Linked DNA regions of Methanotorris formicicus Mc-S-70. The protein of the gene in region 1 binds, or shares a complex with, the protein of each later gene. Links are inferred from orthologs where the notes say so. Each region holds a gene or a part of one and is shown on either strand. Other genes may lie near its edges. The genes, in order: mtrA and METFODRAFT_RS02115.

The links.
Region 2: the proteins of mtrA (region 1) and METFODRAFT_RS02115 are in contact, whole or in part, in a crystal structure (PDB 6ZW0), measured with the Methanocaldococcus jannaschii proteins. The link is inferred for Methanotorris formicicus Mc-S-70 from one-to-one orthologs.

Annotation. Positions count from the first base shown.
Region 1 is NZ_AGJL01000010.1:1,010-11,941, reverse strand. Bases 2,088-4,974 are described here. They hold mtrA (tetrahydromethanopterin S-methyltransferase subunit A), read left to right. Parts: upstream 2,088-3,093; coding sequence 3,094-3,855; downstream 3,856-4,974. Other genes in these bases: mtrH (tetrahydromethanopterin S-methyltransferase subunit H), read left to right, coding at 4,109-4,974; mtrG (tetrahydromethanopterin S-methyltransferase subunit MtrG), read left to right, coding at 3,860-4,087; METFODRAFT_RS02570 (tetrahydromethanopterin S-methyltransferase subunit B), read left to right, coding at 2,750-3,076; mtrC (tetrahydromethanopterin S-methyltransferase subunit MtrC), read left to right, coding at 2,088-2,739. In the rest of the region: mcrA (coenzyme-B sulfoethylthiotransferase subunit alpha), read left to right, coding at 1-27; mtrE (tetrahydromethanopterin S-methyltransferase subunit E), read left to right, coding at 257-1,156; mtrD (tetrahydromethanopterin S-methyltransferase subunit D), read left to right, coding at 1,183-1,890; more of mtrC, read left to right, coding at 1,945-2,087; more of mtrH, read left to right, coding at 4,975-5,068; METFODRAFT_RS02550 (ATP-dependent helicase), read left to right, coding at 5,144-7,672; METFODRAFT_RS02545 (metallophosphoesterase), read right to left, coding at 7,673-8,386; METFODRAFT_RS02540 (DUF2096 domain-containing protein), read right to left, coding at 8,399-8,944; METFODRAFT_RS02535 (DUF749 domain-containing protein), read right to left, coding at 8,931-9,236; METFODRAFT_RS11350 (proton-conducting transporter transmembrane domain-containing protein), read left to right, coding at 9,499-10,797; METFODRAFT_RS11345 (hypothetical protein), read left to right, coding at 10,902-10,932. UniProt on the Methanocaldococcus jannaschii protein: Part of a complex that catalyzes the formation of methyl-coenzyme M and tetrahydromethanopterin from coenzyme M and methyl-tetrahydromethanopterin. This is an energy-conserving, sodium-ion translocating step.
Region 2 is NZ_AGJL01000008.1:1,242-12,110, forward strand. Bases 2,436-5,259 are described here. They hold METFODRAFT_RS02115 (DUF2121 family protein), read left to right. Parts: upstream 2,436-3,320; coding sequence 3,321-4,199; downstream 4,200-5,259. Other genes in these bases: METFODRAFT_RS02105 (helix-turn-helix domain-containing protein), read left to right, coding at 2,436-2,783; nikR (nickel-responsive transcriptional regulator NikR), read right to left, coding at 2,784-3,209; METFODRAFT_RS02120 (DUF192 domain-containing protein), read right to left, coding at 4,200-4,550; METFODRAFT_RS02125 (SDH family Clp fold serine proteinase), read right to left, coding at 4,559-5,259. Also shown: glmS (glutamine--fructose-6-phosphate transaminase (isomerizing)), read right to left, coding at 1-870; METFODRAFT_RS02100 (DNA cytosine methyltransferase), read right to left, coding at 897-1,841; more of METFODRAFT_RS02105, read left to right, coding at 1,917-2,435; more of METFODRAFT_RS02125, read right to left, coding at 5,260-5,380; METFODRAFT_RS02130 (AAA family ATPase), read left to right, coding at 5,815-6,927; METFODRAFT_RS02135 (precorrin-2 dehydrogenase/sirohydrochlorin ferrochelatase family protein), read left to right, coding at 7,028-7,654; divalent-cation tolerance protein CutA, read left to right, coding at 7,675-7,989; METFODRAFT_RS02145 (MFS transporter), read right to left, coding at 7,996-9,153; METFODRAFT_RS02150 (COG1361 S-layer family protein), read right to left, coding at 9,220-10,794; METFODRAFT_RS02155 (MMPL family transporter), read right to left, coding at 10,854-10,869.

The DNA.
Region 1 (10,932 bases):
AGAGACCCAATTATTCCAGCACACTAAGGGCTTTTGCCTTTATTAATTTTTTTATTGTGTTTATATTGTTTTAGATTTAATAACGATATGTTAAAAAATACAAAAATCTTAAGTAAAAATAAAAAATTCTTTAATCTCGGTTTTGCGAAATCAAATGGAAAAGAATATATATTATATAAAGAAAGATAAAAAATATCCTGATTTATGTAAGGGACTACATTGCCATGTTAATGGTAATATATTGTGAGGTGAAAAAATGGATACTGCATTAATAACCCTTGGGGCTCTGGCTTTGGCAGGAGCAGCAGCGACAGTTGCTGGATGTGCAGAAGATTTGGAATCAGACGTGGGTTCCCAATCCAACCCTAACTCACAGGTTCAGTTGGCTCCACAAATGGGTAACATCCATAGATACTTCAACAAGGCAATTTCAGGGGAGCCAGTTTCATACGGTTTATATGTTGCAGTTGCAGGAGTAGTGGCATGGGCATTGTTAAACTATGGGTTGAATCCTGTTCTTGCATTAGTGATTGGTGCTGGTGTGGCTGCATTTGTTCATGGGGCTTATACAGTTAGCTCATACTTGGGTAGGATTGTTGGTCAATCAAAGAACTTCGGTCAGCCTGTATATATGGATGTTATTTTAAGTCACTTGGGACCTATAGTAGGGCATGGTTTTATGGCAATATTCTGTATAGTTTTTGCAGCATACTTAGCAAACAACGTATTAGGAAATCCATTCCCATTGCCATTGGTTGCATTGATATTTGGTATTACAGTTGGGGCAATTGGTTCATCAACTGGAGACGTTCACTATGGTGCTGAAAGAGAGTACCAAAAGTATCCATTTGGAGGAGGAGTTCCTGTTGCTAACCATGGGGATATTGATATTAAGGCAGAATATGGTTTAAGGAATGGTTTGGATTCATCATACTTCTGTTCAAGATTAGGTGGGCCATTAACAGGGCTTTGCTTTGGTTTAATTGTGTTCTTAGATGGTTGGAGAGGAATTATAGGGGATATTATTGGAAGTGATTTAGTAACAAAATCAGTTATTGCAATTATCATGGGGCTTTTAGTTGTTGTAATTGCTGCAATAATAAACAGAAAAATTGAGGTATTTGCAAGAGAGAAATACGGGCCATACACAAAATAATACAACAAATATGATGTGGTGATATCATGGATGCTGTGAGTTTATTGATTCCTCTTGCAGAGGTTACAATTGCAGGGGCCATAATTAATGCAAGTGTTCATTTTGTTCCTGTCGGTGGTGCTCCAGCAGCAATGGCTACCTCAACAGGGGTAGGTACTGGTACAACCCAGTTGGCAGCAGGTGCAGGATTTACTGGATTAATGGCTGCTGCTGCAATGGCAGCACAAAGTGGAGTTAATGTATTTAACCCAGTACACTTGGCATTAATTGCTCTCTCTGGAGCAGTAGGTTCAATGATTATGCTTGGTATTACAATGTTAATTGGGCAGTTGATTTATGTATTTGGAGTAGGGGTTGTTCCAGCAGCAGATAAGTGTGAAAAAGACCCTATAACAGGAGACATTCAAAAACCATACATCACACCAGGGACAACTGGTCACGCAGTACCTACAGTTTGTTTTGTTAGTGGTTTGATTGGAGCAGGACTTGGAGGTATTGGTGGGGCTCTTGCATACGTTGCATTAAAACAGTTAGGATTTGATGCAGCAATTGCTGGAATCTTGGCAGTTGGTTTCTTCTTCATAAATGCGGTTTTAGCATCCTACAACATTGGAGGTACAATAGAAGGGTTCCACGACCCAAAATTCAAGAAAATGCCAAATGGAGTTATTGCATCATTTGTGGCATCATTATTGTGTGGAATTGTATTATTAGGAATGGCAGGTTTGGCATAAAATTGAGGTATCATTAAAAATTAATTAAAAATAAAAAAAACAGTTGGTGGTAATATGTCCCATGGTGGAGGAGGTCATGCAGCAGAACTTTACCCAGAAGATCAAATTTTGGCTGTAGGAGCAGTTCTTACTATAGTAGGAATGTACGTTGCTCAATACGTCCCAAGTTTGTCAATGTTGATTGGTGGATTATTGGCTGTAGGTGCATGTGTTGCAGGAGCAAACACAACAAGAAAGGTTGCTGCTTATGGTTTGGGTACTGGGGTTCCATCCATTGGTATGATTAGTTTAGGTATGGGAACTACAGCAGCATTGGCAGGTGTTTTAATCCCTAAGGTTTTTGGTATTCCTGAAGTTGTGGCTCCAATACTCACTGCAGTTATTGCAATAATTGTTGGATTTATAGTTGGAAGATTAACAGTAAATCCAGTAGGTATGAAAATCCCAATTATGGTTCAAAGTATGACAAAACTCTCTCTTGCAGGGGCATTGGCAATCCTTGGATTCTGTGTTGCTTATGCAGGAGGATTCTCAGCAGAGATATTTATTGACAACGCTGTTAAAAATGGAATTATTGCATTGGCATTTATTGGAGCAGGTATGGCAATATTGCACCCATTCAACGCATGTTTGGGACCAAACGAAAGCCATAAAAGAACTTTAACACTTGCAGTGGCATGTGGTTTAATAACATGGTTGGTCTTCTCTATTGCTAAATTGGATATTGTCTCAACAATCACTGCTGCAATACTTTGGGCTGTTGCTTATGGAACATATGTGAAGATGTCATTAGACGATGCATGCTGTGTCCTTTACACCCCAGAACTGCCTAAGAAGGAAGAGGAGTAAGGTGGTATAAATGGAAATTGTTAGAATATGTCCAGAGATTAATGTGGTTATGGAAGTTGATAGTGGTCTTGTGGCAGAGATGAGGAAAGATATTCTTGTTGTGGATTTAACTCATGTTGAAGAAGAAGTTAAAAAATTGGAAAGATTGGCAACAGCACTTAAAAACTCATTAGACCCAAGAAACCCACCATTAAGAACATTTGATGGTAGGGATGGGGTATATAAAATTGCAGGGCTTTTTAAAGGCATGTTCTTTGGATTCTGGATAACACTTGCGATTCTTATGTTAGTAGTGATATTGGTAATTAAAATGAACTTGAGTTTAATAGGTTTATAACCTGGAGGTGCTGAAACATGGCAGATAAAAAATCCCCCGCAGCAGGATGGCCTATCGTATCTGGAGAGTATGTCGTGGGGAACCCTGAAAGTTGTGTTGCAGTTGTAACTTTAGGTTCCCACGGTTTAGAACAAGCATGTATAGATGCTGGTGCTGCAATAGCAGGACCTTGCCACACAGAAAACTTGGGAATTGAGAAAGTCGTAGCAAACTACATATCAAATCCAAACATTAGATTTATGGTATTGTGTGGTTCAGAAGTTCAAGGACACATAACAGGACAATGCTTTAAAGCGTTATGGGAAAACGGTATTGGAGACGATGGGGGAATTATTGGAGCGAAAGGAGCAATTCCATTCTTAGAAAACGTTGGTAAAGACGCTGTTGAGAGATTCCAAAGACAAATCGTTGAAATCGTCGACTTAATCGACTGCGAAGATACTGGTAAGATAACATCTGCTATAAAAGAGTGTATCTCAAAGGATCCTGGTGCAATAGATGAAGAATCTATGGTTTTGGAATTAGAAGGTGGAGGCACTGCAGGAGAAGAAGGAGAAGGAGGATTTGAGATAGAAGGTATTCCGACAGTAGTTGAACCAGACCTTGAAGCATGTAGAAAACTCCTTGAAGGTTTAGAATATAAAGTTGGTTTGATGACAAGGGATATTGGTTTGACATCAGGTGTAAATTCAGAATCTATTAGAGGGTTTGCAATAGGTTCAATACTCGCTGTTGTTTTGATTGGCATCCCAATTGTATTAAAATTCTTGATAGGGTGATTGAATGGCTGAAATACCTACAGTGGTTACACCAACAAAAGATTTCAAAAAAATACAAGAGGAACTTGATAAAATTGAAGAGATGGTTGAAAATACAAATGCAGAGTTGTATCAAAGAACCGGTAAAAAAGTTGGAAGAGATGTTGGTATTGTTTATGGTTTAGTTTTAGGTATGATATTTTTAACTGTATTCTACAATATAGTATTGCCAATATTCCTTCAAATAAAATAAAGTGGATTGGGGTGATATATAATGTTCAAATTTGAAAAAGAACAAATGGTAGTTGAGATTGCTGGAAGAAAAATTGGAGGACAGCCAGGAGAATATCCAACAGCATTGGCAGGGACAATCTTCTATGCAAGACACAAAATTGTAGAGGATGAAAGAAAAGGTATCTTTGACAAGCAGGCAGCAGAGGATTTAATAAACAAACAGGCAGAAATGGAAGATGTCACAGGAAACCCAGCATTAGTGCAAGTGTTTGGTGGAACACCAGAGGCTCTTGTTAATTATATTGACTTTGTTGCTGAAGTTTGGGACGGTCCAATGTTACTCGACTCAACCTCAGGAGAAGCAAGAATGGCTGCTGCAAGAAGGGCAACAGAAGCAGGATATGCAAACCAGTGTATCTACAACTCCATTAACGTTTCCATTGAAGATGAAGAATTCCAAAACTTGGTTGAAAGTGACCTTGAGGCATCAATTGTCCTCTGTTTCGACCCAATGGACCCATCAGTTGAAGGTAAATTGAATGTTTTATTAAACGGTGGAAAAACAAAAGATGTTGGTATGTTGGAATTAGCTGAAAAAGCAGGAATTAAATACCCATTAATTGACGTTGCAGTTACCCCATTAGGAAACGGTGCAGGTAATGCAGTAAGAGCATCCTTCGCAGTTAAGGCAAAGTTAGGAATGCCTGTTGGAAGTGGTATCCACAACATCCCATCAGCATGGGACTGGTTGAGAGAATTCAGAAAGAAATTGAGAGAAGAGGGATTAACCCAACTGTCAAAAGATGTTCATCATGTTTGTGATATTGGGGCAAACATAGTTCAGACAATGGCTTCAGGGGACTTTGTTTTATATGGCCCTATTGACAACGCACAGTTAACATTCCCTGCAATAGCAATGACAGACGCTGTTATAGCAGAGGCAGCAAAAGACCTGGGTATCAACCCAATTGACACACACCCATTCAACAAATTGCTCTAAATTCCCTATTTTCAATTTTTTATTTTTTTTCTTTATATCATTAAATTTAAATTTACAATTAATTGAAGTGAAAACATGGCAATAAGGAGGTTAAAAAAAGAATATTCCGATGAGGAAATCTATGCTATTTTAGAAAAGCCCGTCAAAGAGTGGTTTAAAAGGAAGTATAAAACCTTTACACCACCCCAAAGATATGCAGTAATGGAAATTCATAAAAAACAAAATGTTCTAATATCCTCTCCAACAGGGAGTGGAAAGACACTATCGGCTTTTTTAGCAGCAATTAATGAATTAATCTCCCTTTCCATAAACAAAAAGTTGGAGGATAAAATTTATGCCCTATATATTTCCCCACTGAGGGCATTGAATAACGATATTGAAAAAAACCTAAAAGAACCTTTAAAAGAGATATATGAGGTTGCAAAGGAGTTAGGTGTTGATTTAGATGAAATTAGAGTTGGGGTTAGAACAAGTGATACAACAAGTTATCAAAAGTCAAAAATGGTTAAAAAACCCCCACACATTCTAATAACAACCCCAGAAAGTTTATCCATTGCTTTAAACTCCCCAAAATTCTCTGAGCATTTAAAATCCATAAAGTATGTTATTGTCGATGAAATTCATGCATTAACAAATAAAAGAGGGGTGCATTTATCTTTATCATTAGAGAGGTTGAATAGAATAGCGGATTTTGTAAGGATTGGATTGAGTGCAACAGTCCATCCATTAGAAGAGGTGGCAAAGTTTTTAGTTGGAAATGAAAGGGATTGCTTAATAGTTGATGTGAATTATTTAAAAGATACTGAAATAAAGGCCATTTCCCCAGTAGATGATTTAATTTACACTCCAAGTGATGAAATATCAAAAAAGCTCTATCAAACATTAAAGGAACTTATAGAAAAACATAGAACAACACTGATATTTACAAATACAAGGAGTGCAACAGAAAGGGTTGTTTATAATTTGAGGAATTTGGGCATTAAAAATATAGAGGCTCATCATTCATCATTAAGTAGGGAACATAGGTTAGAAGTTGAGGAAAAATTAAAAAAAGGGGAACTTAACGCCGTTATTAGTTCAACATCATTGGAGTTGGGGATTGATATTGGAAGTATTGATTTGGTTGTTCTCCTCGGCTCACCAAAGAGTGTTTCAAGGGCATTGCAGAGGATTGGGAGGAGTGGGCATAGGTTGCATGAAAAAAGTAGGGGGATTATTGTTGCATTTGATAGGGATGATTTGGTTGAATGTACTGTTTTAGCTCACAATGCAAGGAATAGGAAAATAGACAAAGTCCATATCCCAAAAAACTGCTTAGATGTCCTCTGCCAGCATATTGTTGGGATGAGTTTGGAGAAGGTTTGGGAGATTGATGAGGCATATAACTTAGTGAGGAAGGCATATCCATACAAATATTTGAGCAAGGGAGATTTTTTGGATGTCCTCAACTATTTGGCTAAGGGGATGGAAGAAAAATCCGTATATGGAAAAATTTGGTTGAAAGAAGGGAAATTTGGAAAGAGAGGTAAATCAACAAGAGCTATATATTACATGAATGTAGGAACTATTCCAGATGAGACATCTGTGGCAGTTTATTGCAATTCAAAATACATTGGAGAGGTTGAGGAAGAATTTGCGGAGAAGTTGATGAAAGGAGATATATTTGTTTTGGGAGGAAAGACATACAAATACATTGGAGGGAGAGGAAATAAAATAAATGTAAAGGAAGCATTTGGCGAAAAACCAACAATTCCTGCATGGTTTTCTGAGCAATTACCTTTATCTTATGATTTGGCATTGGATATTCAGAAGTTTAGGGGAGAAATTTTGTGGTTGAGTGTTGAGGATATAATGGGAAAATATCAGGTGGATGAGAAAACTGCAAAGGCAATAAAAAACTACATAATTGAGCAGGATAAATATGCAGTAATCCCGAACAACAAGCAAATCTTAATTGAGCATTTTGTGGATGAAAAGAGGAAGTATTATGTATTCCACTTCTTAATTGGTAGGAGGGCGAATGATGCCATATCAAGGGCATTTGCTTATCATGTGTCAAATCTAAAAAAATGTAATGTTAGGGTTTCAATAAGTGATTATGGCTTCGCCTTAATTCTCCCAAAAAATAGAAAATTAACAAAAAATAACATGGTTGAACTTTTTAATATAGATTTGGAGGAGACGCTTAAAAAATCCTTAGAAAGAGCGGAGATATTAAAGAGGAGATTTAGGCATGTTGCAACAAGGGGATTTATGATTTTGAGGAAGTATATGGGAAGGAAGATGAGCGTCAATAGGCAACAATTTAATGCTGAAATGTTAATAAAATACTGTAGAGAAACAAATCATCCACTTTATAGGGAAACACTAAGAGAAATATTGGAGGATGTCATGGATATTGAAAATGCAAAGGATTTTATGAAAAAAGTTAAAAATATGAGGATATATTATAGAGAACTTCCTTATCCATCCCCATTTGCATTTAACTTAATCGCTATGGCATCATCTGATGTTATTGTTATGGAGGATAAGAAAAAACTTATCATGGAGATGCATAAGAAGGTTATGGAGTTTTTGAAAAATAAAGCAGGGAAGAATATCTAATTAATATAAATTAACTTTCACAAACTCTCTCAAATCCCTCAATGTCCCAAAATTTAATAAACCAAGTTCAGTTATTGCATAAACCTCGCTATCTAAATAATCCTTCTTTATGCATGGGGAGGAGGCGTAATTGTTAACTAAATCGTTTCCAGGAGAAAGGGGGTTGAATGCAGGAAGAACAATATATTTTTTATTGTAGAGATAGCAGGGAAGTTTCAAAATAGCCCCAACTTCATCCCTCAACTTTATGGAAGGGTGTTCATGCCCCAAGATTAAAAAATTCCCTTTTTTAAAATTAGAATGTCCATGCGTTATTGTGTAGCCCTTTATTTCATAATGGTTATAAATCTCTATGCCCAATTCCTCAACAACTTTTGAGATAAAGGTATCATGATTCCCCTGTATTAAAACTAAATCAATTTTCTCTTTTAAATGGCCTAAAAACTCTTTTGCAAATTTAATCTCGTTATAGCTTAATTCAAAATTATGCTTAATATCCCCATTAATAACCAAAGTTTTTAGTTTGTATTTGTCTATTATATTGTTTATCCTTTCTGCTATGCTATCTTTTTGGATTTGAGGAAAATTTCCTCCCCTTTCATTTATGCAGATATCAAATCCCAAATGCGTATCTGCTATAACTCCAACTTTTCCAATAATTAAACAAAAATCGTTTGTTATATAAAAATCCCTCAACTTTATTTTCTCCTCCATAACCCTACCCAGTTACTGCTCTTTTAAGGATTCAAACTTCCAAATTACTGAGAAATCTTTTAATGCTTTTTTTACTTTATTTACATCTCCTTCAATTAATATCTTGTTTTTTTCTTCCTCACTGTATTCAAAAATTACTCCATACCATTCTCCTAAATCGCTAAGCCGTTCAATTTGTATCTCATTTTTGATTTTTATCCTAATGCTCTCAGAATCTCCTCTTTTTTTAATCTCTCTATTATATATGGATTTATTTAGTGGGAATTTAACATCCAATTCATTCCTTAATGCCTTTGCCATCTTGTCCAAATATTCATTCATAAGTTCCGCATCACAAACACTAAACAATAAAGATTGTGCTCTCATCAACTCCTTCTCTGCATCCGATAGTGCTTTATTAGATACGTGTGGGTCTAAAAGGTAATAGGAGATGATAGCATTTGCAATCCTCAATCTTTCAAATGCCTCTTCTGGAACTGAAATGTTTTTTTCAACAAGTTTGGATGCCAATTCAGACAAAACAACCCATTGCTTATCTAATCCCTTAGCATCTTTCATTTCTACCCCTTCTGGCATTTATATATCTTTTTAGAGCCTCCTCACTATCGTAATTTAACCTAACGTTCAATTTATCAAGTTTTTCTTTTATCTCATCAACTTCCGTATCTTCATCCAAAAAGAACACTTGGTAACTTGTAGTCCCTTGTATATTGAAAACTGCCACGATGTCATCATTTTTTAATTTCCTATCTTCTATTGCTGCCCTAACCTTTATAAAATCCCCTAACTCACTGTTTAAACCATCTTCAACCTTCAATATCGTCAATAATGTAGCGACAAACTCACCCATAATTTCACCAAAATAAACTTTGTTTTTTGTGATATATTACTTTTTTGATTTAAAATTGAACCTGTATTGAGATTTTATAAATTTACGATTTTACTTTATTTTATCTTTATTGCGTTCCGTATCTATTTTTATTTTAGTGGATATCTGATTATCACCAATTTAACTTGTGTTTAATTATTTTAAACAGTTTTTAACTTTCGAAACACTTATATACTCCATATTATAACCTGAATTACCATATAAATTAAAAGAAGTGATTAAAATGGGCTCTATAAAATCAAAATTAAATTTAAGGGACAAATTAATGCATTTATTAATTATAACGGCCATAACATTGATTTTTATATCTCCTGTAATGGCAAAATCAAGCATGAATGCATTTAATGGATTCAACGATAACCCATTGCTACTTGATGATGGCATGATTGTGAGTATGGTCATCATTATGTTGGGCGGTTTATTGGGTGCTTTATTTTCAAAATGGTTCAAATTATCAAAAATAATGGCAATATTAACTATTTCAGCAGGTTCTTTGTTGGGATTATATAATTCACTAATGATTATAATTCATAATAAATCCTATAAACTAACATACATGCTTGGAAGTATAATTCCAGTAAGCTTTAAAATCGACCCGATATCAATGTTCTTTTCAGCTGTCGTGCTATTGATTTCAATCATGGCTGCAATTTATAGCTATGGATACATGGACGACAAAAAAAGAAAATTAGCAACAGGATTTCAGTATTTAAATTTTGCAGTTCTTGTAGCCTCAATGATTGGAGTTACAATCTCAAATAACAGTATTATTTTCTTATTGTTTTGGGAATTAATGTCTATTTCATCATTCCTACTGGTTATGTTTGACGGATTCAAAGAGGAAGTTAAAAAATCAGGTTATATTTATTTGATATATACTCATGCAGGAGGAATGTTCATATTTGCATCATTTGCCTTGGCATATATGACCACCGGCTCTATTAGCTTTGACCAGTTTTCCAGCATACCAGACTTCTTAAAAATAGCAGTATTTCTCCTCGGATTTGTAGGGTTTGCATCAAAAGCTGGAGTATTTCCATTCCACTCATGGCTACCCTATGCCCATCCTGTGGCACCAAGCCATGTTTCAGCAGTAATGTCTGGTGTTATGATTAAAATGGGTATTTATGGAATTATTAACCTCATAATACTCCTTGGAATAAACAATATTTACATTGGATATATGGTGTTAATACTGGGCATATTATCTGGAATTCTTGGGGTGGCTTATGCCCTTGCTCAACACGATATTAAAAGATTGCCTGCATATCACAGTGTCGAAAACATAGGTATTATATTGATAGGTTTGAGTATTGGATTAATTGGAAAATATTATAATAACGAAACCATAGCCTTGTTGGGATTTGCAGGAGCTCTCCTCCATATCCTAAATCACGCACTATTTAAATCATTATTATTTATGGGTGCAGGTGCGGTGATAAAATCCACAGGAACACATTCTTTGGAAGAGATGGGCGGTTTAATGAAGAGAATGCCTACAACAAGCTGGCTTTCCTCATAGGTTCTCTTGCAATATCTGGAATACCACCATTTAATGGATTTGTAAGTGAGCTCTTAATATACATGGGGGGTTTTAGCGGACTAAATAGTTCGGTTGGATTATTAATGGCATCTACATTTGGCATCATTGCATTAG
Region 2 (10,869 bases), on another replicon or contig:
CATTAATTTTGCAAGTTTTTCTATCTCTTCTCCTGAAATTTTTGCAGAAACTTTTAATATTTCTGGTTCTTCCATAATCTCTTTTAGCATGAAGTGAGGATAACCTCCCTTCTCAGCACTTTCTATACTCCACTCTATCTCCATAACATCCCTGTCTATTTTTTTGCCATTGTTTTCAATTATTAATAAAAATTCATCATCCTTTTTAATAACCACAAAATCCCCATCTTCTAATGGTATCGCCTTGTTTGTAAATTCCAAAAAAGCGGAAATATCACTCCCTAAGAAGTATCCATCCTTCCCAACACCAACCATGAGAGGGCTTTCATTCCTTGCTCCAATTAATACATTCGGGAAGTTTTTGTTAATTATTGCCAATGCATAGGTTCCATTTAGTTTTTTTATGGCATTTTTAACTGCATTTATGTAATCATCTTCTGAAGGATTTTTATATTTTTTTAATTCCTCTTCAATTAAATGCGGAACTACTTCTGTATCAGTTTCTGATTTAAATTTGTGTCCTTTTTTAATTAATTCCTCTTTTAATTCTTTATAGTTGCTTATAATACCATTATGAACAACTGCAATTTCCCCTTTGCAATCTGTATGTGGATGAGCATTTTGTGTACTTACGTTTCCATGTGTTGCCCATCTTGAGTGCCCTATTGAGACACAACCACAAACATCCAAGAATCTCTCTTTTTTGGCAACTTCCTCAACTTTACCAACATTCTTTTTAATGATTAATTCATTATTATCCACAACACCAATTCCACAACTATCGTAGCCCCTATATTCTAACCTTAAAAGCCCTCTTAATAAAACTTCTGATGCCTTTTTATTCCCAATATATCCAATTATCCCACACATTGTTTCTACCTTTATTAAATTTTTAATTACTTTATAATAATATTTTTAACAACCTCTGCAATAGCCTCTGATAATGTGGGAGGAACGCTTTCACCGATCATGTTATACTGCGTATTTCTCCCACCAAAGAATACAAAATCATCGTCAAACCCCATTAACCTTGCATGTTCTCTAACAGTTAATAGCCTATCTTCGTAGGGATGAACAAACCTCCCCTTCCCCTTAACTGTTGGTGCTAATTTGTAGGGGTGAAGGCGGAACCAGTTTTCCATGACTTTATTTTTCCCCTCGAATTTATATAAACTTTCCCCCCATTTTAGTTTTGAAATTAATGCCAATTTTTTTGGAGATAGTTTTTGTATCTCATGATTTGGTGTGTTTTCATCTATACCACCAATAGCATCAACGACAACTTTCTTCTCTTGTTTTTTTGGTTTTAATTTTATGTTGGATATAAACATCCTTGCTCTTTTTGATGGATTTCCATAATCCTCTGCTCTTAATATGTTGAAATAAACCTTATGCCCAATATCTCCAAACAATTTTTTTAATTCATCTTTAATTTCTTTTATTTGTGGAACATTCTCCATAACAAAAATTAAATCATCGTTCTTTTTTGTAAAGTAATCAACATAGTTTATATAATAAAGGACGAGTTGCCCTATTTTATCCTTATATAGTCTATCCAATGGATTATCTTTAATTTTTATATTTGCCTTTGTGAATGGTTCACATGGTGGAGAACCGATAATTACATCGACCCTCTCTTTATTTATAAATTCATCAAACGCCATTGGCGGAATTCTCTTAATATCATCTACCCAGATCTTTGCATTTATATTGTGCATGTATGTTTTTGCAGAGGGTTTGAAGTTCTCAATTCCTGCCAATATATTAAAATACTTTTTAAACCCTATAGAAAATCCTCCGCATCCGCAAAATAAATCTATAACATTCGGTTTTTTATCCATAGAATTCACCAAAATTTTTATAATGGATTGATTATATTCTTTTAAGATTTTTAAAATTTTCTTAGGGGTATTCTTATGTTGGAGGATTTCAAACCAACAATAAATATAAATTATAAAGGGAAAACCATAACTTCCAATCAAATAAATATTTTAAAGGCAATTTTAAAAACAAAATCCCAAAATAAAGCAGCAAGGATATTGAAAATCCCGCCATCATCAATAAACATACAGATAAAGAGGCTTGAGAACAAGTTAAACACTAAATTAATTTATTCATCCCCCTCTGGGACAATGTTAACAGAGGAGGGTATAAAAATTATAGACCATTTTAACTCAATACAAAACCGACTAAAAGATAATGAATTTATTGCCTGTGGGTTTGTTAGTGGTGAGATAGGGAAACTTTTATTTGATGATGTTATTGTTTCTTCATTTGATAATGTTTTGAAGTTATACAATATGGGATTGACAAAAATTATTGGTGTTGATGACCCATATTGGAGTTTTAGGGTTATGGATGGTAGATTTTTAAGAAGCGAAGGCGGGTTGGGGATGGAGAAAGACGGGGATGTTTACCCCATTGCTTATGATTACTTTGTTATGGTTTATAAGGATGAGTTTGACTTCAAAAATTTGGTTGGGATTAGATACTCTGCCCAAAGGATTGTATGGAAGATTCTAAAAAATGAAGGAATTCCTTTTAAAATAACAACAGTTGTAAAAAACCCACTCCATGCAATTGAGTTAGTTGAAGACGGATACAGTTTATTTTTAAATAAGAGTTTTTCAAGATACATTAACAAATGTAATATAGAAGAACCAAAGTTCTATGAAAAAACAAAGCATACCATCAACTTTATCGGTGATTTAAATAACATGGAAAAATTAATTGAAAAGAGGAAGAAAAAAATTAAAAGAATTGGATTTGATGTTATATATTGATTATTGTGGTACTTTACCCCCCGGTACCATAACAGTTAATTTAACCTGTTTAACACCTTTTTGAGCAGTTAGTTTATCAGTTAATTCTTTTATTTCCTTTGCATCTCCTCTAACCAATATAACCTCCATGCAATGGTCGTGGTCTAAATGCACATGAAGGGTTGCCACAATAATATCTGCATAGTCGTGCTGAATCTCTGTTAATTTTTCTGTAACATCTGACATGTGGTGGTCGTAAATAACATTAATCGTTCCAGCCCTTTCCCCTTCTAAACTATGTATCCACTTATGCTTTATTATATAATCCCTTATAGCATCCCTTATTGCTTCACTCCTGCTTGCATAACCCCTTTCTGCAATAATCTCATCAAATTCACTGAGTAATTTCGTTGGAAGGGATATACTTATTCTATCCATGTCCACCATATTGTTACCCCTTTGTAGTTTTTACAATTCTTCATTATTAATAATTGATAATATATATTATTAACTGATATATAAATCCTTGCATATAATATAATACTAAGTGGTGATAGCATGAGTGTAATAATAGGGTACTATGGGAAAAATGGAGCCGTATTGGGCGGAGATAAAAGACGTATTATGTTCAGAGGCGATGTAGAAAAAAGAAAAATGCTTGAAAAGTTATTATACAATGGAGAAATTAAAAATGATGAAGAATTATTAAAAAAGGCAGAAGAACTTGGTATTAAGTTGCATATTGAAGATGGTAAGAAGAAGGTTAGGAAAATAGGAAACGATGTTTTAGTTGGAGAAGTAAAAACCATAGGAATCGATTCAAAGAGGAGAAGGGTTTACCTAACCAAAGGAAAGTGCATGATTGTTGATGTATTCAATGATGAAATAAAAAACAAATTAATAAAAACAGGTTCTGGAGTTGTGGTTTTTGGAAATAAATATGTAAAAAAAATTGCTGAGGATGAATTTAAAAAGATTGGACATAGATTAACTATGATGAGTTTGGAGGAGATTAAAGACATTATTGAAAATATCTTCAAAAAGTATGATACCCCATCAGTAAGTAAGGAATACATCGTTGTATATACAACAAAAGAGTGTAAAAATTTGGAAGAGGTGGTAAAGAAGGATTTAGATGAGTTATTTGAATATAGAGAAACATTGAGAAAAAAGATGATTGATTTTAGTAAAGTCATGACCATTGTGAACAAGATTGTAAAGAATGGAGAAGTTGGAGTAGTAAAAAATGGAAAACTTGTTTTATATGACAAATACATTGCAATAGACAAAATTTGCCCAAATCCAAATATATTCAATGATATTGAAATTAGGGGGGATGTTGAAGAGGGAGATGTTGTTGTTATAGAAAATGGAGAAATGAAGATTAAAGGAAAAAATACACCTGTTTTTGTTGATCACATCATTTGCGAAAAATAATCAGTCCAATTTTACTTTTTTTCCAAGTAATCCTTCAATATCGATATTTCCACTTTTTATTTCCAACATTGCATTTGAATAATTTTTACATTTGTAAGTTTTCCATGGCTTTAGGTTCTTTACTACCTCAACAACTTCACCATCTTTGAAAAATATTACATCTATCGGATATCTCATAAAAAACGTGTGTATGTGGAGTTTTCTGTTGTTGTATAGGAAAAGCATACCTTCATCATCCCCAATATCCCTCATCATTAAACCAAACGCCCGTTTTAAAAAATTATCTGCCAATATTATTTTATATTCTTTATCTCCTAATTTGACCCTTTTTATTTCATTTGCTCTACCCATATTTTCCCCTAACGCTTTGGATGATATGGAACTGGAATGTATTGAACTGAAGGTCTCTGATTTATTGGTTGTTGATATAAGTCAAACAACTCATAGACCTTCTTTGGAACGTTGGTGTTAACTTCTATTCCCAATTCCTTCAATTTTTTAACAGTCAATGGATAGTCATGTGTCCAAACACCATGTGATAACGTTTTTGCCAGTTCCTTTGCCTTTTCTTCATCCACCTTATCTCTTAATAACTCAAACACAAATTCCTCAACTTGGTTGATTGCTTTTTTAGAAATATCCGCTAAAATTAGGGTTTCGTCATCCAACTCATCAACATGTTTCATTTCTAAGGTTTTTAATATAGATGCTGCTGGATATTGACCAATTTGAGGATCCACTGGACCCATAACTGCATTTTTGTCCATTATTATCTCATCTGCTGCAAGTGCTATCAAACTTCCCCCACTCATTGCATAGTGCGGAATTATTGCCGTGGTTTTTGCTTTATGTTCCTTTAAAGCCATTGCTATCTGTTCTGCTGCTAAAACCAAACCTCCTGGTGTGTGGAGGATAATGTCTATTGGCATATTGTCTGGTGTCATCCTTATTGCCCTCAAAACCTCCTCCGAGTCCTCAATACTTATAAATCTATATATCGGAATTCCAAATAAAGCCAGTTGCTCCTGCCTGTGAATTAAAACAATAACCCTTGTTTTTCTCTCTGCTTCCAATTCCTTTATACATTTGTATCTCTGCAACAATCTAAACTTAAACATCATTTGTGGATATATTAGCATGAATATGAAAAATAGCCAAAACAGACCGGAAAACGGATCCATAATCTACACCTGTTTCAGTAACTTATACAGATTAATTTTTTCAGCAATTAATTATTTAATACAATCTCTAATTTTAAACTTAATGTTCCAAAATCCCCCTCCAATTTCTGAAGTGGATAAATAGTCAGATATGTCTTAATTGGTATTAAAGATTTACTTAAATTATTTAATTGGAAAGTTTTAATAAGGATATTTGCAATCCCATAAAATTTTAAGTTCATTGAATTAATTAGGGGTAATCTTACACCTAAATCATTAGAACTGGAAATAGGTGATAGTTAATCGTTCGATGGTTTTTTTGTATGAGAAGGGCAGGTTTATCCTCAAATGCTTTATGGTTTGGTTATTATAGCATTCTGAGATACCTTTAAATATCAGTACACTAATACCAGATTAATGTATTTAAATTATAATAACTATTTAGGGGTGTGCCAATGAGCAACATCAATGTAAACACCATTAGAATCAAACCATTATTATCAAAATCACTCCCATTACCTGATGAAACTATGGCTCTCAAATATGTTGTATTAGAGCCTGTGGGATTTCCTATAAAAGTAAGTAGCGAGAACGTTAGAGTCACTACTGATGACCCAAAATTATTCAATTTTTATGCGAGGGACCAGTGGGCTGGCGAGATTGTTAAAGAAGGAGATTATTTATTCGATAACACAATCATCCCTGATTACGCATTTAAAGTTGTTTCAACATACCCAAGAGAGGGAGGAATTGTAACAAAAGATACCCTATTCAAATTAGAGACCCCAAAGGTTGTTAAGAAGGACTTTAAAAAAGCGAGATTTAGTGATATTGTCGGTCAGGAAGAGGCAAAGAGAAAATGTAAAATTATTATGAAATATCTTGAAAACCCAGAGTTATTTGGAGACTGGGCTCCAAAGAACATCCTCTTCTACGGCCCTCCAGGAACAGGGAAGACGTTATTAGCAAGGACTTTAGCAACAGAAACTGATGTTCCCCTCTTCCTAATAAAAGCACCAGAGTTAATAGGGGAGCATGTTGGTGATGGTTCAAAGCAGATTAGAGAACTCTATGAGGAGGCATCAGAAAATGCCCCATGTATTGTGTTTATTGATGAACTTGATGCTATAGCATTGAGTAGGCAATATCAATCATTAAGAGGGGATGTCTCTGAGGTAGTTAATGCTCTATTAACTGAACTCGATGGAATTAAGGACAATGAAGGGGTTGTAACTATTGCTGCAACAAACAACCCAAATATGCTTGACTCTGCAATTAGAAGCAGGTTTGAGGAAGAGATTGAATTCAAATTACCAAATGATAAGGAAAGATTAAAAATTATGGAACTCTATGCAAAGAAGATGCCAATACCAATTAAAGTAGATTTAAGAAAGTATGTTGAAAAAACCAAAGGTATGAGTGGTAGGGATATAAAGGAAAAATTCTTAAAACCTGCATTACATAAAGCAATATTGGAAGATAAAAACTTTATTGGTAAGGAGGACTTAGATTCTTCATTAAAAAGAATATTTGGAGATAGAAAAGAACCTCTACATTTATATGGATAAATTTGCTATTTCTTTAAAAATTTTGCTTTTCTTTTTATTAAAGTATATCCATATATTTGAGTTTAATATTTATATATACAAAAAATGCCAAAGGGAAATCATGATACCCATATTTGTTAATTTGGAAGGTTTTAAAGTTGCCATTTTTGGATTTGGAGAAGTTGGGAAGAGGAGGGCAAAGAAGTTATTGAAAGCAGATGCAGATGTGGATATCTATTCAAAAACATTTGATACTGGAGGATTCGAAAAAAAAATTAATTTTATAAAATGTGATGTAAATGAAATATCTGATGAGGATTTGGAAAAAATCATCAAAAAATACGATATAATAGTTGCTGCAATTGACAAAAAAAACAATGATAGGATCGTAAAAATTGCAAAGAGACTGGGAAAGTTTGTAAACTCCGCCACATTTGAGGATGAGGCAAATTTGATTATTCCCGCATGCACTGAGGTTGGTGGTGTTTTATTTGCAGTATATACAAAAGGAAAAAGCCCTCTAATAGCAAGGGAGATAAGAAAGTTGGTTGAAAACTATTTGTTATCTCATGAGGAAGATTTAATCATCCAAAGTTACGTAAGGGAAAACTTAAAAGAAAAAATCGATAATCAGAAAAAAAGAAAAGAAATTCTTGAAGAACTATTCAGGAATGATAAATTTAAAAAGGAATTATTAAAATTAATTGAAAAATATAGCATACATGATTTATCACACTTAAAAAATTAATCATGCAAAAGGTGTTAAAAATGTATGCTTTAGTTTATATCACCGCAAGCAATCGCGAAGAGGCAAAAAATATAGTATCTCATCTTTTAGAGAATAGATTAGTAGCATGTGCAAACATCTTCCCAATAGAATCCATGTATTGGTGGAAGGGAAGAATTGAAAATGATGGTGAAGTAGCAATAATATTGAAAACAAAGGAAAAATTGGTAAAAAAGATTATTGAAGAGGTTAAAAAACTCCACAGTTACACAAACCCCTGCATTATTGCAATACCAATAATTAATGGCTCAGAGGAATTTTTGAAGTGGATTGACGAAGAGACATCCAATTGTTAATTATTTTTAATTATTTTTTATTCTCAAATAACTTATAACACCTATTATAATTGAAAATATGGCTGAAACTTTGAACATGTTTGATATTCCTAAAATATCAGATAAAAATCCAAAGAATATTGAACCTATGAACATCCCTATATTCATACTCGTTGTAAAAAGCCCCATGGCTTCTCCTTTTCTATGTGTTGGAATGTCTTTAATTGCAAGGGATGTTGTGGATGTGGTTGATATTGAACTTCCAATTGCCACAATTGTTAATGAGGTTAATATACTTAGAATTGAGGATGACATTGATAACATATATATTCCAAATGATATTATAAAAATTCCAAATATTATCATTACATTCCCAAATCTATCGTAGAGTCTTCCAAAACTCCTTTGTAGAAATGCCATTAAAAGATTGGTTATTGCAATCATAAAACCAACACTACCTATAGAAATATCATAACTGGTTGCATATAATGCTAAATAAGCAATTATTCCCGCATTTACCATTACATTAGATATGTTGATAACAAAAGAAGATAAAAAATTTCTATTTTTTAAGAATTCAAATGAAAATAACTTAATTTTGTTTTTTTTAATATTTTTTATGTCTCTATTAAAAGCAATATCTTCCAACTTCGTATAACTTATAATTGCCGCCAAAATTCCCAAAAATCCACAAAAATAGAATGGTGTTTTAATCCCATAAATATCAGCAAGAGTTCCACCTATAAACGGCCCTATTCCAAAACCCAATGTAATTGCAGAATTAAAGAATCCCATATACTCTCCCAATCTTGCCCTTGGGGCTATAGATGCCACATAAGAACCTGCTACTGGTGTTACAAAAGAGGAAAAAATTCCTGTGAAAATTCTAACAATTAAAAGACCCAAAACCGTATCAACAAAATTATACATTAATGTAAAAACCCCATAAAAAAGCGTTCCACTCACAATAAAAAATTTCTTCCCATATACATCAGACAAAACCCCAACAGGAATTTGAGCTATTGTTCTTGCAAGTGCAAATGAACCAAATATTAAACCAATCTCAAAATTTGTCGCCCCTAAAGTTTGGGCATATATCGCCATAATAGGGGCGATAAAACCAACACCAAGCATAGTTGTAAAGGCAGTAATCCAAATAACAAACATACTCCTTTCTAACCCCATAACATCACCTAAAAATATTAAAAATAAAAAAATAAATAAAAATTTGGAAAAAATGATAATGATAAGTTATTGCTGTTTCTTTTTCAAATGATAGTACCCTATTGCCATTAAAGCAATTACAATTGCTATTAACCCAACATAAGTTCCAAAGTTTCCTCCAGTGGAATTCTCGACAACCACTTTTAAAGGCTTTTGGGAAATGTAAACGTTGTCATCTCCCTCATCCCTATCTCCTGCACACCTAATTTCAAGTGTTATTATGTATTCTTTTGGATTTGCATCATTATCTACATCAATAACAATAACTCCAGTTCCATTTTCTCCAGGATATAAAGTCCCTATCGTATCACTTTTCTGCGGATAGTCAAATGGCTGCCCAGAGTTTCTTATTGCAGAAATCTTGACATTTTCTGCCTTTTCATTACCAATGTTTTTAACGGTTATATAAACCTTATTTTCTTTCCCTGCCTCTACTTTAACCTCTTTTGTGAGTATTTCAAATATTGGCTTTGGCTTTATGTATATGGTTATTGTCTTTGTTGTAGAGTGTTCTTTGTTGAATATATCCAAATAGGTTATATTTATTGGCACTTCATAATGCCCAGATTTTGCATATTTATCAACATCTATGTAGAAGGTTACTGTTTTTGACTCCCCACCATGCAAGGTTCCAATGTTCTTTATATTGCAACTGCTCCAACTGTCTTTAAATGGATATTTGGCAATTAAATTAAGTCCGACATCTTTTGCCTCACCATGACCGTTGTTTGTTACCGTCACATCTATCTTGCAGTATGTATCACCAGGCTTTATTTCCTTCGGTTCTGTCACAACGTTACTTATGCCAAGTAAAATATCTCCTCTCACAACAAATCCAAGGTTTATATTTTCTGTTCTCTGGGTTCCATCTTCATCTATCCATGTTATTGTTGAGGGGATTATGTAAGAGTTCTCTAAGGCATTATCTGATGTATGAAGTTTTATATACAAAGTTCTTTTTTCATTTGGTTCCAATCCTCCCAAGTAGAACTTTGTTTTATCCACTGGTGAGATGAAGTTGTTGTTTCCAAGATTTAAAGATACTTCCTTTGCAGTTCCTGTTCCTTTATTTATTATGGTTATTGGGATTGTTTGAGTTTTTGCAGGGGTTAAAGTTAAATTATTTGCACCTATCTCAAAGTTTGCAATCCCATAAACTGGCAAATAATACACCTTGGTAAATTCATGATGGGTAATGGTTTTCTCTCCATTATCATCCTTAACCTCATCATAACTAACCGTAACATCGATTCTATAATCCCTTGAAGGGGCGTTCTCATCAACGTGGAGTTTAAAGTAAACGGTATCACTCTCTCCTGTGTTTAAATGGGAAATTGTTGCTTTTCCTATCTCTGGATTAACCTGTCTTAACTCAAATGGGTAATGAGGAGTTATTTTAACAGTTATGTCCCTAATTTCATTATCGTAGTTATCGTTTGTTATTTTAAACCAAACATCAACATCATCCCCTGGATGTATTTTTAATGGCTGATATTGAGGGCTATCTATTTGAAGGGCATTTACACTAAGTAGTATGGAGAATACCAATGGAATTACAAACAATTTTTTAAATCTTAATATCTTTTCTATTTTAATCAGCATCATTACCACCTTTTATTTTCTTAATATCACTCCTTCCTGCAGTTGTCTAAATTAGGTTTTTAATGTGATTCTTTG